Candidatus Kuenenia stuttgartiensis: one gene and its partner. The protein of the gene in region 2 interacts with the protein of the main gene of each other region in a pairwise test. Links are inferred from orthologs where the notes say so. Each region holds a gene or a part of one and is shown on either strand. Other genes may lie near its edges.

Region 1 (5,471 bases), 530 kb from region 2 along the record:
TAAGCTTCCCTCGCCAACGCTTAATCCGCCTATGGCATAGCCCTGAAAATTCATTTTTTCAAGATGTTTTGCGCATTCAATGCGAAGTTCCTCGAAAACGCTTCCCTGAACTATGCCAAAAAGCGCCTGGTCTTCATTATTATGGGAATCCAAACACCGCGCAGCCCAATTAAGCGTTCTCTCAACTGCAACACTTGCCATGTCTTTTTCACAGGGATACGGAACGCATTCATCAAATGCCATAATAATATTTGCCCCGATGTCATTCTGTATTTTTATCACCTTCTCAGGGGTAAGTAACAATTTTGAACCATCAATAGGAGATTGAAATTCCACACCATTGTTTGATATTTTTGTCAATTTGCTTAACGAAAAAACCTGGAATCCCCCACTATCCGTTATAATAGCGCCCTTCCATCCCATAAACCGGTGAAGTCCGCCAAGTTGTTTAATAATTTCAGCGCCTGGCCGCAGACATAAATGATACGCGTTACATAAAATTATTTCCGCTCCTGTTTCTTTGATCTGCAGCGGGGTTAGCGTTTTAACCGTACCTTGCGTTCCAACCGGCATAAAAACCGGGGTAGGGATAATCTGACCGGCCAAATGTAATTCGCCACGCCTTGCTTTTGTTTGTTTATCTGTTGCCAAAACCTTGAAAAACAATTATTTCCCCCAAAAGAATGGGTGATTAATATATTCGCCTTAACTCACTTTTTGGATAATAATGTCCCAAAATCTCTCTCCAGTTAAACCCTTTTTTCGCCATGCCCTGTACGCCATACTGGCAAAGCCCGACGCCATGCCCCCAGCCTTTGCCGGAAAAGGTAATATTCTTGCCATTATTCCTGGCGGTAAATGCGGTGCTATATAAATTATTTGGCCCTACCAGCAGCCTGAATCTGTTTGCATTCATCAGTTCCTTCCCTTTTGCAGCAATAATTTCAACCTCAGAACCATGCTCCCCAGGGCCATGATTTACCGTTTTAACAGAAACGATATTTGAAACGTTAACCTTCGCTTTTTGTAATTTCTGTAGTATTGAGGATTTCTCAATATTAACGCTCCATGTGTAATATTTGGAATTTTCGCAGTACCCGCATTTTACCCCAGACAGCGGAGGAAGCTTTTCTTTGCCAAATACCAAATTGACGTCCTCGGTATGTCCGCCGCAGGTGCTGTGAAAATAGGCAGAAAATATCTCTCCGTGATATGCCATAACAATGCCCGCCGTATCCTGTACAATTTTTACGCTTTTCGCAGTTTCTCCAAGCATGCCCCTGTATGCAAGCTCAGACTTATCCAGGTGGAACGGTTCGTTTTTTTTGGCCTTCCTTCTGTTTTCCACATAAGTTCTTATGGCGACTGCCTGGGAACGTAAAGCGTCTTCTTCCCATGAATTCGGCATTTCGCACCCAAGTACGCCTACCACAAAATTCTCAATATTAATTTCTTCGATAACCGAAAATTCTTTGTCTGTTTGCGGTAATATCCGTATTTCGCCGCGATAGGGGATTGAATCCAATACAATACCGCTACCCCCTAAATCTTTGATCCGTAACTCGCTATTGTAATGCCTCTTGCCGCCTAGGTTAATCCAGCCATTTTCGATAAAAACATTCGCTTTATCCAACTTCACACCTTCATCTACCACATTGGACAAACCCCCCAAAATCTGATATCGCCCATCAACCGACAATTCAGCTTTTTTAACCCTATCCAGAAGGAGTATCCTGACGTTGAGAGCACTTTCATCACGGGAAGCATAGTCCCGCCCCCCTTCTTCTATTTTTGTAATATCCCTCTTGCATGACAGATGAGTGACTGCAACAAGAAACGGCACAATGAACATTATTGCTATATAGAATGTTTTGTGCATGATTTTATACCAAAAAAATGGCAACAATTTAGTTTTTGAAAAACCACGGTAAGGGGGAACATGTCATCTTGAACAATGGCATATTTCGCCACCGCTTTTTGCCGGCAACCCCCCGGAAGTATCTTCATTCTCCTTGTACTGAAGGCTATTTCCCTTATATAATTCCCGGGTCGTATCTTTGTATCTTTCATATTCACTGAAGACACAACCACAATAGCCCTGCCGGTAAATCATGTTTTTTCGTGCAATTTCATTGCTATGCTCAGATAAATAACGATAATCACGATACAAAAAAGGTATCTCTTTTTCTTTTGATAGCCTTTCGGAAATTTCTTTTAATTGTACATGGTCCTGGTACCTGCTGAATAACATTGTAGAGGTGAAGGCGTCATACGTATGTTTTTTTGCATACGATGCGGCACAATCAAGCCTCATGGCATAGCAATCTGCGCAACGGTTGCCTCCCTCATAATTCACATTTTTCAAAAAATCTCTTAATCCATATTCTTCGTTAAAAATAATTTTTACTGGATTTTTTTCCTGAAAAACCCGCAATGCTTTTATTCTACGGCGAAACTCAAGCAATGGATGTATATTCGGATTATAAAAAAACCCGGTAACGGCAAAACCTTCTTTTTTCAATTCATTGAGTGGCGCACATAAACAACATGCGCAACAGATATGTAATAATAGCTGCATATTTGTTTGAAAATTCCTTTGCTATTGAAATATCTTTTTTTGCGCCGGCATTTGTTTGTGAACACCGAGATGCTCGTATGTTTGTTTTGTGGCAATTCTCCCCCGCGGCGTTTTTTCCAAATAACCTCTTTGGATAAGGAAGGATTCATACACTTCTTCTATAGTATCTTCTTGTTCATTTACCGATACTGCTATCGTTTTTAATCCGATAGGGCCTCCTCCGCTTTTTACTACCGTCTGCAAAATCTTGCGGTCCATTTCGCATAAACCATTTTCGTCTACGCCCAACATCTCCAGCCCCCTGAGTGCTATTTTCTCGTCTATCACATCCTTCCCGTCTTCTCCTAACACCTGGGCCACATCCCGAATTCTCCTTAAAAACCTGTTTGCAATCCTCGGGGTGCCACGCGACCGCTTTGCTATTGCTTCTGCACCCTTTACCTCAATTGGTATCGCAAGCTTACGCGCAGAATTACACACAATTTTATACAGATCTTCCCATGGATAAAATTCCAGTTTCTCAAGTACCCCAAACCGTGACCGTAACGGTGCAGTAAGCAACCCCTCACGGGTAGTGGCTCCAATAAGTGTAAACCTTTGCAGGTTTATTTTTACCGACCTCGCTTTTTGCCCCTGGTCAATAATTATATCGATGGAGAAATCTTCCATTGCAGAATACAAATATTCTTCTACATTAGTATTTAATCGATGAATCTCATCAATGAAAAGAATTTCACCTTGCTGTAAATTGGTTAAAATGCCCGCAAGGTCTGCCGGTTTATCCAATATGGGACCGGAAGTCGTCCTTATAGCGGTATTTGTTTCACTCGCAATGATTTGGGATAACGTCGTTTTCCCCAAACCAGGCGGGCCGGAAAACAAGACGTGATCAATTGGTTCACCCCTTTTTTTTGCCGCTTTTATATAGATATGCAGGTTTTCTTTTATACGATCTTGTCCTATGAAATCATTAAATCTTTTCGGCCTAAGCGTAAGATCAAGATTACTATCTTCAATTGCCGCGGAAGAAGACAATACCCCTTCATTTAACATGCCCGATTCCTTACTTAGTAAATTAAGAACCATTACAGCACTCTATTATGTTTTAAACTTCAAGGCTTCCCGCACAAGAACTTCTATATTGTCCACCAAATTCAATTTTTTTACGGCCTCTTTTACTGCGTTTTCCGCCACAGGCCTGCCATATCCTAAAGAAATTAACGCCATAATTGCATCGTCGGCAAATGCCCTTTGTCTGCCATCCATTTCTATATCTATGGATGCTTTTGCCCCTTTAACGCTTTCCTTTAGTTCCAACACAATTCGTTCCGCTGTTTTTTTTCCCACTCCTTTGATTCGCATTAATGCCTTTGTGTCTTCTCTGGCTATTGCACACTTAATATCGTTTGCCGTACTGCCGGATAGTATGGCAATTGCCATAGTTGGCCCAACACCATTTACCGATAGCAATAGCTGGAATAAGCCCCTTTCTTCATCTGAGGCAAATCCAAACAGTTTTATGCCATCTTCTCTCAAAAACAACTGAGTATGAATTGTAACTTCGCCACGGCTGGGAATTTTTTCAAAAGTAGAGATTGGAATGTGTAATAAATAACCAACGCCTGCAACTTCCAAGACCAACTTGGTGGGAGATTTGCTAATCACTTGCCCCCGGATGTAATCTAACATAAGAATACCTTCCGCAACACACTGCTATATAACATCCAGCGCCATTCCTGCCATTTTCTTTGAGGCCTTTCCGCAAACACGCCTCCTGCCACTTTATACCGCCAACATTTATATCTGTCTGAAAGGGGTTTCTATTTTGTTGATTTCCAAGAAAAACTTACTTGTGGAACACGAAAAAATGCTGACCTTCAGATTGCAATCTGCCTAAACCGACCATGGCAAAGCAAACTGCCAAATCAACCTTTTGCCCTCTTCAGGGAACCAGTCTTTTTGCCAGTGGATTTCTCGATATTGTGCCCATCATAGGATTGTCCCAATTGTAATCCTTTTTGTATCAATATTGCCTTTATTTCGTTAAGAGAGGTTTCCCCAAAATTTTTAAATGTCAACAAATCTGGTTCTGAAATTCTTGTCAGATCTCTTAAGGTATGAATATTCATTTTTTCAAGGCAATTTCTGCTCCGAACGGAAAGTTCGAAGTCGGAAATGGGAATATTTAACACGTCACCTTCATGTCCCTGTTTTTTCGACGCCTCCTCATCAAAAACCATTTCCGAAGAAGCCTTTGCACTCTTCAGGCAAAATGAGGCCCTTTCGTGCATAGGCTCTACATCCAAAACGGCTTCATAACAAAAAATTGCGTCATCATATTTTCCATTGTCTTCGTATAATATCCCTAAATTCATGTATGCATTTTTATGGGCAGGACGGAGGTTGGTGCATCGTTCATAATATTCAATCGCAAGGTCGTCTTCCCCGGCGATATCGTAATTAAATGCCATTTGAAAAAGAGATTTCGTATGATTTGGTTCGATCTGAAGCGCCTTGTCGTAATGCACGAAAGCCTCTTCGTACATCCCCAAGGACTCCAGGCAATGTCCCCATTGATAATGCAGTTCAGCGTTGTCGTTGTGTGACTGTGAAAAATTCTTTATTACCTTTAATGCCTCATTGCTGTCGCCCGCCATTCTTTTTGTCTCGGCAATATCCATGCAGATATCAAATTCTTCATCATCTGATTTTTTCGCCCGTTCAAAACACTCTAACGCATTTTTATAATCACCCAATTCCTGATAACATTTCCCCAGGTAATACGAGCCTATTTTCCTTGTCTTTACTTCATTCAATAAGCCCATAGCTTCTTTCGTTTCTCCAATGATCCACAAACATATTCCCAGCAACAGCTTTTTGTCTTTCAGTTTAG
Region 2 (7,754 bases):
AGCAAGGGGTCTTTTTAAATATTGGATTTCTTTCAATAAAGGAAAGGGTTTCTTTTCTTCGCCGAATATCCGTAGAGATTGCGAATTAACTCTAACGCTAAGATAAGCGCCTTTCCTTGTTGCATGATGAATTCCTTGGCCAGTACAGTAACCTCTGTCAGCTATAATATAATCATCTTTTTTCATCGGAAACTGCCGAAAAGATTCTCCTGTGCCTTCTCCTTCAGTTCCCGTAAGTTTAAAGAAATCGCAAGATAATGAAGGAACCTCAATACTATAATGAATGCGCCAAAGACTTCCTGTTTTCCCAGGTTCCTTTACTGTTGTTGCATCAAATAAGCGAAGATGAAAATTATTCCGTTTATTAATTTGGAGGCCACGCTCACGGAATAAAGATAAACATAATTTATATAGCCATTCTTTGCTCTTTTTTAATCGCTTTAATAAGGCAACATCGGATAAATCTGCTAAGTTAGCACGCTTGGCTCGAACTACTGTTTCACGCAATGAATAGCCACATCCTAAATGAATTAATAATGTTCGAAGAAGCTTTTCTTCAGATTTATCCTTGCGCAAGCCTTTTAAAGCATTTGTATCAACGGCTAAACTTTTCCAATCGTTTGGGAAGAAAGTTCTTAGAAGATCCCAATCTTCTCTCATCATGGCTTTATCCTCCTATAGAGTGATTAGCGGGATAATTAACATAAAAATACCATGATGAATAAAATTTGTCAATAAAACAAGTTAGCGCTTATGGGGCAAGGGGTGGATGCTAATCCCTTTAACCACTTATAAAGTTTGAACCGAATAATTATAACGAAAGGGAAGCGGGAGCTTCCAATGCACTTGCGTTCCCAAGCCGGAGCTTGGGAACGAGGGTATTAATAAGAAAAATATTCAATATTCAATTCTCAAATTTTTGCTCAGAACAAGTGACAAATAAATTCCAGATGCCAAACAGGAATTTTGTGATTTGGGCATTGGAATTTTACCGCAATACGTGGCCCCATCATACGCATAAACCCATAAGTTCAGGTTTGCAAACCTGAACCCGCCGGGAGTTATGGGCTGTCAAAGTGAAGCTGACGTCAAAACCCTCTTTACAGGACTTCGACAATCTTAACCGTGCTGCCGATCTGATTGAAGCGGATATACGGGTACTTATCTCCCAGACAACCCAGTCAGCAGCAGGAAAGACACACATTTCATGCCCCTTGCCAGTCTTGTTGAAAATACTCGTTGAACGATAATATATATCAGGTAAAATTTAAAAGGTATTTCTTGTGCTAATCTATATTTGTGAAACACCTTAGTTTTTTGAAACCGTAGGGGCGAAGCATTTGCCATAACTGGCATACATGCATTCATGCCCAAACGGGCAAATGCTTCGCCCCTACATCGTGCGGCAAACAATGTAACTATTGGAATTTTTCAAAAAACTAAAATGTTACATATTTGTTATTTTACCTAAAACACTCGCAATAAAAGGAACATACATAATGTTACAGGGAATCATATTTGATATGGACGGCACACTTACCAAGCCCAAAGTGGATTTCGCAGCCGTTGAAAGAGACATTGGCGCAAAGGTTGGGTTTATTTTAGACTATGCAGAACAATCCAGTCCTGAAGAACGCGCAAGGGCAATGGGTATCCTTGAGCGTTTTGAGGAACAAGCGGCAATGGAATCGGAACTCAATGAAGGGGTAACAGAGATGCTGGAATTTTTGCAAAAGAAACAATTAAGAACAGCTCTTTTAACCCGCAACTCTCGCAAATCGGTCGATACCGTTCTTAAGAAACACAACCTGCATTTTGAATTTATCGTAAGCCGTGACGACGCCAAGCCAAAACCGGATCCGGATCCTATTTTTCTGCTAAGCAAAATGATGAATATCCATACAGACCATTTATTGATGGTTGGAGACTATAAATACGATATTATGTGCGGCAAGGCGGCGGGGACGCGAACGGTTCTTTTGCGTTACAAAGAGTATGTCGAAACAGAGGTAATACCTGATTTTGAAATAGATTGTATTAAGGACATCGTACACATCATAGAACATTTTGAAAAGGCAAAGTTAAACACACATGGGAAAACGAATTTTTAACAGCACTATTTTCAGCCTATTTGCTTCTGCGCTAATTATTTTTCTCGTTAACAGGGCTTCTCTTTGCAGCGAACAGGCAAAACGCAAGACGCTGGACGAAGTTCTCCTTGCAATAGAAAAGGCAGACGGCGAATTCAAAACCATGAGGGCCAATATAGCGATCACCAGAACCATTCCACTGCTGGATTCCACGGAAGTATCCAGAGGAAAGATGCAATATAAAAAACCCGACCGGTTACATTTAAAATTTGACCCTCCCCGCGATGAGGTAAACATTATTGACGGAAAACACCTGTGGATATATCATCCAAAAGCAAAGCAGGTCGAAAAATATGCTGTAAATAAAGGAGAACATACCGCACAGAACATACATTTCTTTGGGTTTGGTTATGGAGAATCGGTAGCTTCGGCGAAAAAAGACTACACAATTTCCCTGGCAGATACAATGGAGGCCGGTAAGAAATGTTTTTATGCGCTTGATTTAACCCCCAAAAGCACTTCATCCCAATATGCAAAAATTCGCCTGTGGATAGAGGAAGGGGTATGGCTGCCGGTAAAAATAGAATTGCATGAAAGCGGCGGTGAAGTGGTAAATTTGATTGAATTTGAGAGCATCACGCTCAACAGCCGGATGTCTGATAAACTCTTTATGTTTGATCCCCCGAAAGGAGTGGAAATTATTGAACCGTTTTAGCAAAACCCTGTATTCCTTTCTCTTCTGTACTGCAAATGTATAAAACCTTGCTTCCGGGTTGCGGCCACCCCACGCCTTGTTCTCCGCATTCCCGAAAACAATGTATCAACTCGTTCTTTTAACTCTTTCTTCCCCCATGAGTGTTTCAAGAAGAGGCTTGTTTTGTACTGCAACGTCTTTGTAATAATTCAGTGTCTTTAGCCTTTCATGTTTTAATATCTCACCCCCCTCAAGCCTCTCAATTGCCTTTCGGTTCATGTACGCTATTTCATATAAGGGGTCGATTTCCAAGGCCTTATCAATGGCGGATAACGCAAGTTCTTTCTTTCCTAAATGCGCATAGCACAAACCTATATTCCCCCACGACTGTGCATGCCCGGCGACCATTTCCGTACATTTTTTAAAACCGCACAGGGCGTCTTCTCATTGAGCATTATCCATATGGGAAAATGCCTCATGAAATTTCCTTTCTCCTTCGAGGTATTTATTTAAACCGACTCCATGATGTTTCATTATATGTTCCTCGCTTTCAAGAAGCATATGCCTTGCCGCCTTCACAAACTCACTATCCTCTTCACCGATAATCACTATTCTTTTCAATGTTCTCAAATAGTTTACCATGTCAGATATTTTCAGCATCGCTACCGCCTTGTTATAATGCGCCTGGACAAAATATGGAAAAATTTCAATTGCCTTATCAAAGTGTAGTATTGCCTCATCATACATACCCTTAAATGCATAGACAACGCCCATGCCATATTGCACAACATGATTTTCCGGGTGCATGCGCAATAATTCATCCATCTTTGCTTTTGCCGCATCAATATCGCCCTTCTCCTGCAATAGTAAGGCATTGTCAACCTCCCGTTCAATTCCTTTGTCACTGCTGTATTTCTCTGCGGTATGACATCGGGCGGCGTGATATCTTTCCGCATATTCATAATAATTGCAGCCTTCGCACATTTGAGTACGAATAGAAGCGCAACATTTCGGACAAATCAATGCATCATGGCGCTCCTTACAACCTCTTTTTGCCTTTGTCGCATTACACAGGACACACCTTGTTTTTTTCATATTTTCATAACCTCGCTTTAAAACTGCTATGAGAGAAACAACTTCATCATTATTTAATCATCGGTAAAAATCCCTGTATTCCTGTTTAGAGCCGGTGACCGTGGCAAATTGCGATGGCAAGGGCGTCAGATGCGTCCTCCGGCTGCGGAATTTCCGGCAAACCAAGTATGGCTTTTACCATTTCCTGCACCTTGCCTTTATGGGCATTTCCGTTTCCGGCAACCGCTTTCTTCACCACTCTGGCAGCATATTCAGCAATAGGAATATTTGCCATCGCAGCGCACAGAAAGATAATGCCCCTGCCTTCCCCTATTTTAATGGCTGCTTTAAAATTTTTGCCAAAAAAAACCTCTTCTACCGCCATGTGATCAGGCTTATATATTGTTATTAACTCTGTTACCCCTGTGTATATTGTTTTGAGGCGTTCCGGGAAATTCTGGTTCTTGCCGGTTTTTATAGAACCATACGCGACCGCTTTTATTTCCGCACCGGATTTTTCTATTACGCCATATCCGGCAATCAGCGTTCCTGGGTCAATTCCGAGAATTTTCATAGTCCAGTATTGATAATTATTTTAATGTTTAGACATTTTCAATTGGCCATTGGTAAGTTTGTGATGAATTTCTTAATCTGTGCAATCTGTGGTTCCCTTTCGAATCTCGTATTTTTTATTTCTAGATTGTTTGGTTCTGGCTATGCCAGCTTAGGAATTTCAATAATTTTTAGTTAAGCATATCCCCGTTTTTCAACCGTAAGTTTTTGTTTGACAATTTAGCCCTTCAAGCATACCCTTACTATTGTTCACAGACTTAAAACAAATCGCTTTTTTATACATAGTACCATGAAAAAATTATTATTAAATACGAATAAAATAGTAAATAATCTGATAGACATTGTCAAGCTGCTTAACTTCAGGGACGCAAAGTCTCAAAGCAGTGCGAGTACAATAAATATGTCTTTGCGCCTGGTATGCAAACATATCATGGTAAACAGATTCTTCGGCGGCATTGCCCTGGTCTTTTCACTGGGAATATTTTTGCTGATGATAGGAGCATTTACTGCTGCTGCACTTTTGCGTTTCCCCGGAGGCCTTGGAGCATTTTATATGCTTTGCCTTGGTTTACTATTGGTCGTGTTTTTTAAAATACTACTGATACCGTTGCTGTCCATAAATAAAGAAAAGATAGCGCTGCTGATAGAACAAAAATATCCTTCTTTGAATAATGTGCTTATCAGCTCTTTGCAACTGACAAAGAAACAACGAAACACACAGAAGATAAAATATTCCGGGCAGATGGTCTCTATGCTTGTTGATGAAGCCGCAAGGAAACTGAAACAATTAGACCTTCAATCAGTAGTTAATAAAAAACCTCTCATCCTCGGCAATACACTCCTTATTTTCTCCGTGCTTCTTTTCGGAACGGTGTATGCATTTCATCGTTCTTCTCTGGACAAAAACATACCGCTTTTATTTGGCTATCTTAGCGACAGCAGCAGTATAGGCGGAGAGCCATTTGCAGTTTCAGGCGTCCCTGTTATTGGCGATATTACCGTATGCTACCGATATCCTCTTTATTCCGGGCTGGAGACAAAGACGATATACAACACAAGCGGCAATATTAAAGCCTTGAAAGGGAGTGAGGCGCAAATCAGCGCCGTAAGCGGTCGCCCCGTAACATCAGCAAAAATCATTTATAACGAGTCTGCAATAATTCCACTTGCAGTTGAAAACAACAAGGCCATGAGCGGCGTATTGCAGGTGCTGGAGAATGGCTCTTATTGTTTTGAGATAAAGGATTTGAATGGGCGTATTACCAGAGATCCTGCATTATATACAGTTGAAGTTATTCCAGACCTGCCGCCTGAAACGTCTGTTATTGCTCCGGCAAAGGATTTGGTGGTAAATGAAAAAGATGTTGTAAACCTTCAATACAATGCAAAAGATGATTATGGGTTGGCGGAGATTTCTCTTGCATATGAAGTTGGAAATGAAAAAAACACAAGGCATTTGTCCCGTTTTGATAAAAGGCAATTATTTTACAACGGAACGTACAAATGGTCTTTGAGCGAATTGCGCCTGCAGCCCGACGACAAGGTGGCGTACTATATTGAAGCAAAAGACAACGATACGATATCAGGGCCAAAAACCGGCAAATCTAAAACTTATTATCTGGAGATTTATAGTTCCAGAAAAAAACACCAGGAATTGATTAAACTACAGGAATTGCTCGTGAAAGAAGCGCTGTGGTTGTTGTCGGACGACCTTGTGAACAGGATTGATGATGAAAAATGTGCCTCAAAAGAGTACCTGCTTATGAGGCAGGATATTATCAATGAACGGGTGAGCGTTATCAACCGCCTTTTTACGGATATTCTGGTTGGTATGCAGGAAGATGTCAGGGCAAATTACAGTGTTTACTACGCACTGGAAAATTTGAGAAAAAAGTTTCGCGATGTGACGGAACAAAAACAAACGGCCATACAAAAAGCGATGCTCGCCATAGTGGGCAATGATGTGCCCTTGGCAATGTTATTGGAACTGCAGGTAATACAGGATAGGGAAGTGACGGAAGTGGAAGATATGATACTATTCCTTAATGAAATGATACAAAAACAAAAATTGGATGATGTAATAGATACGGGGAATAATCTGCTCCAATCGCAGAACACTCTTGAAAAATTACTGAATCAGATGCGTGAAACCGGGGACATGGAACTGAACGAAAAGGCGCTTGCTGAATTAAACAACATTGAAAATGCTATCCGGCAAATGATGATGAAGCTTATGCAAATGGCGCAGAGTGAGCATATGGATGAATTCTTAAACGCAGATGCACTGAAGGGGATTGAACAGGATGACATTATGGGCGATTTAAACGAGATGAAGAATGCGCTCAAAAATGGCGATAGTGAAACCGCTATAGAGGCGGCCAAAAGGATGCTTTCTTCCTTGCAGAAGATGATGGATCAGATGAATTCCGCCTCACAGGGACTGACGGATTCATTTTACTCCGATACCATGGAAAAGATGGATACGATGCTGGATAATTTGTCGGAACTGGAAAATAAGCAAAGAACGCTGGCAGAGAAAACGGAAGATTTAAGGCAAGAGGTTCAAAAACGTGTCTCAGAATCAACCAATGAAACGCTAAAATCCTTTTTTGAAAAACAGGAAAAAAGGATTGAAGGGTTAAAACAGGATATTGCCGGGACAAAAAAATATTTGGCAAAGAATGAATTGCTGCAGGAATATCTTCAAACAAAACAGCAGTTGCAACAGTTTTCCGGACAAAGAGAAATCCCCGCGAGCTGGTTTAGCGATTTGTTTGAAAACGATAATAAATCCGGCATGTCTAAACAGGAATCGGCGAAGTTCTCCGGGCTGACAAGGAAAAATGCGGAGTTGAACCGTGAAATTAACAGGGACCCTCTGCAAAGAGATTTCCTTTCTATTGATAAGGAATTACCTCAGACGGAGGAAACGCTTCAACATCTGGAAGAAATGCTGAAAGGCAGAGAGATAGCGGAATCATTAACCTTAGCACGGGAAATTGCAAGGGATACAAATCACTGGAATAACCGTATGCAAGACTCTATTGAAATGAGAAAAGATGCGGGGAAAGAACTGTTGTCGGAAGAAGAGCTTAAAACAACAAAACAGATCGACGATGCGGCAAAACAAAGTCAAAAAATAGTCCAGGATCTTGAATCTATAATGAAATTCCTCGATGAACACCAAATCGCCGGCATGACCCTGGAGGATCAGGAGACATTGAAAAAGTATGCGGGGAAACAGGAAGAGTATAAAAATGAAACAGAGGAACTTATGGAAATGTTAGAGCAGCTTGCAAGCCAGGCTCCGTTCATGGACGAAG

What was found. The genes of interacting proteins can lie anywhere in the genome.
Region 1: the proteins of ruvC (region 2) and ruvA interact in binary tests that used the Escherichia coli proteins (3 or more experiments, as listed by UniProt). The link is inferred for Candidatus Kuenenia stuttgartiensis from one-to-one orthologs.

What each region holds. Positions count from the first base shown.
Region 1 is NZ_LT934425.1:1,869,554-1,875,024, forward strand. Bases 2,473-5,471 are described here. They hold ruvA (Holliday junction branch migration protein RuvA), read right to left. Parts: upstream 4,268-5,471; coding sequence 3,677-4,267; downstream 2,473-3,676. Other genes in these bases: KSMBR1_RS08560 (epoxyqueuosine reductase QueH), read right to left, coding at 2,473-2,578; ruvB (Holliday junction branch migration DNA helicase RuvB), read right to left, coding at 2,600-3,631; KSMBR1_RS08575 (tetratricopeptide repeat protein), read right to left, coding at 4,504-5,471. Also shown: tRNA guanosine(34) transglycosylase Tgt, read right to left, coding at 1-666; KSMBR1_RS08555 (SpoIID/LytB domain-containing protein), read right to left, coding at 692-1,879; more of KSMBR1_RS08560, read right to left, coding at 1,943-2,472. UniProt on the Escherichia coli protein: The RuvA-RuvB-RuvC complex processes Holliday junction (HJ) DNA during genetic recombination and DNA repair.
Region 2 is NZ_LT934425.1:1,341,405-1,349,158, forward strand. What follows is about bases 2,699-5,507. They hold ruvC (crossover junction endodeoxyribonuclease RuvC), read right to left. Parts: upstream 4,433-5,507; coding sequence 3,965-4,432; downstream 2,699-3,964. Other genes in these bases: KSMBR1_RS06155 (LolA family protein), read left to right, coding at 2,699-2,805; KSMBR1_RS06160 (tetratricopeptide repeat protein), read right to left, coding at 2,911-3,192; KSMBR1_RS06165 (tetratricopeptide repeat protein), read right to left, coding at 3,229-3,879; KSMBR1_RS06175 (DUF4175 family protein), read left to right, coding at 4,721-5,507. Outside these bases: KSMBR1_RS06145 (IS4-like element ISCku3 family transposase), read right to left, coding at 1-663; KSMBR1_RS20840 (hypothetical protein), read left to right, coding at 1,077-1,250; KSMBR1_RS06150 (HAD family hydrolase), read left to right, coding at 1,500-2,111; more of KSMBR1_RS06155, read left to right, coding at 2,092-2,698; more of KSMBR1_RS06175, read left to right, coding at 5,508-7,754.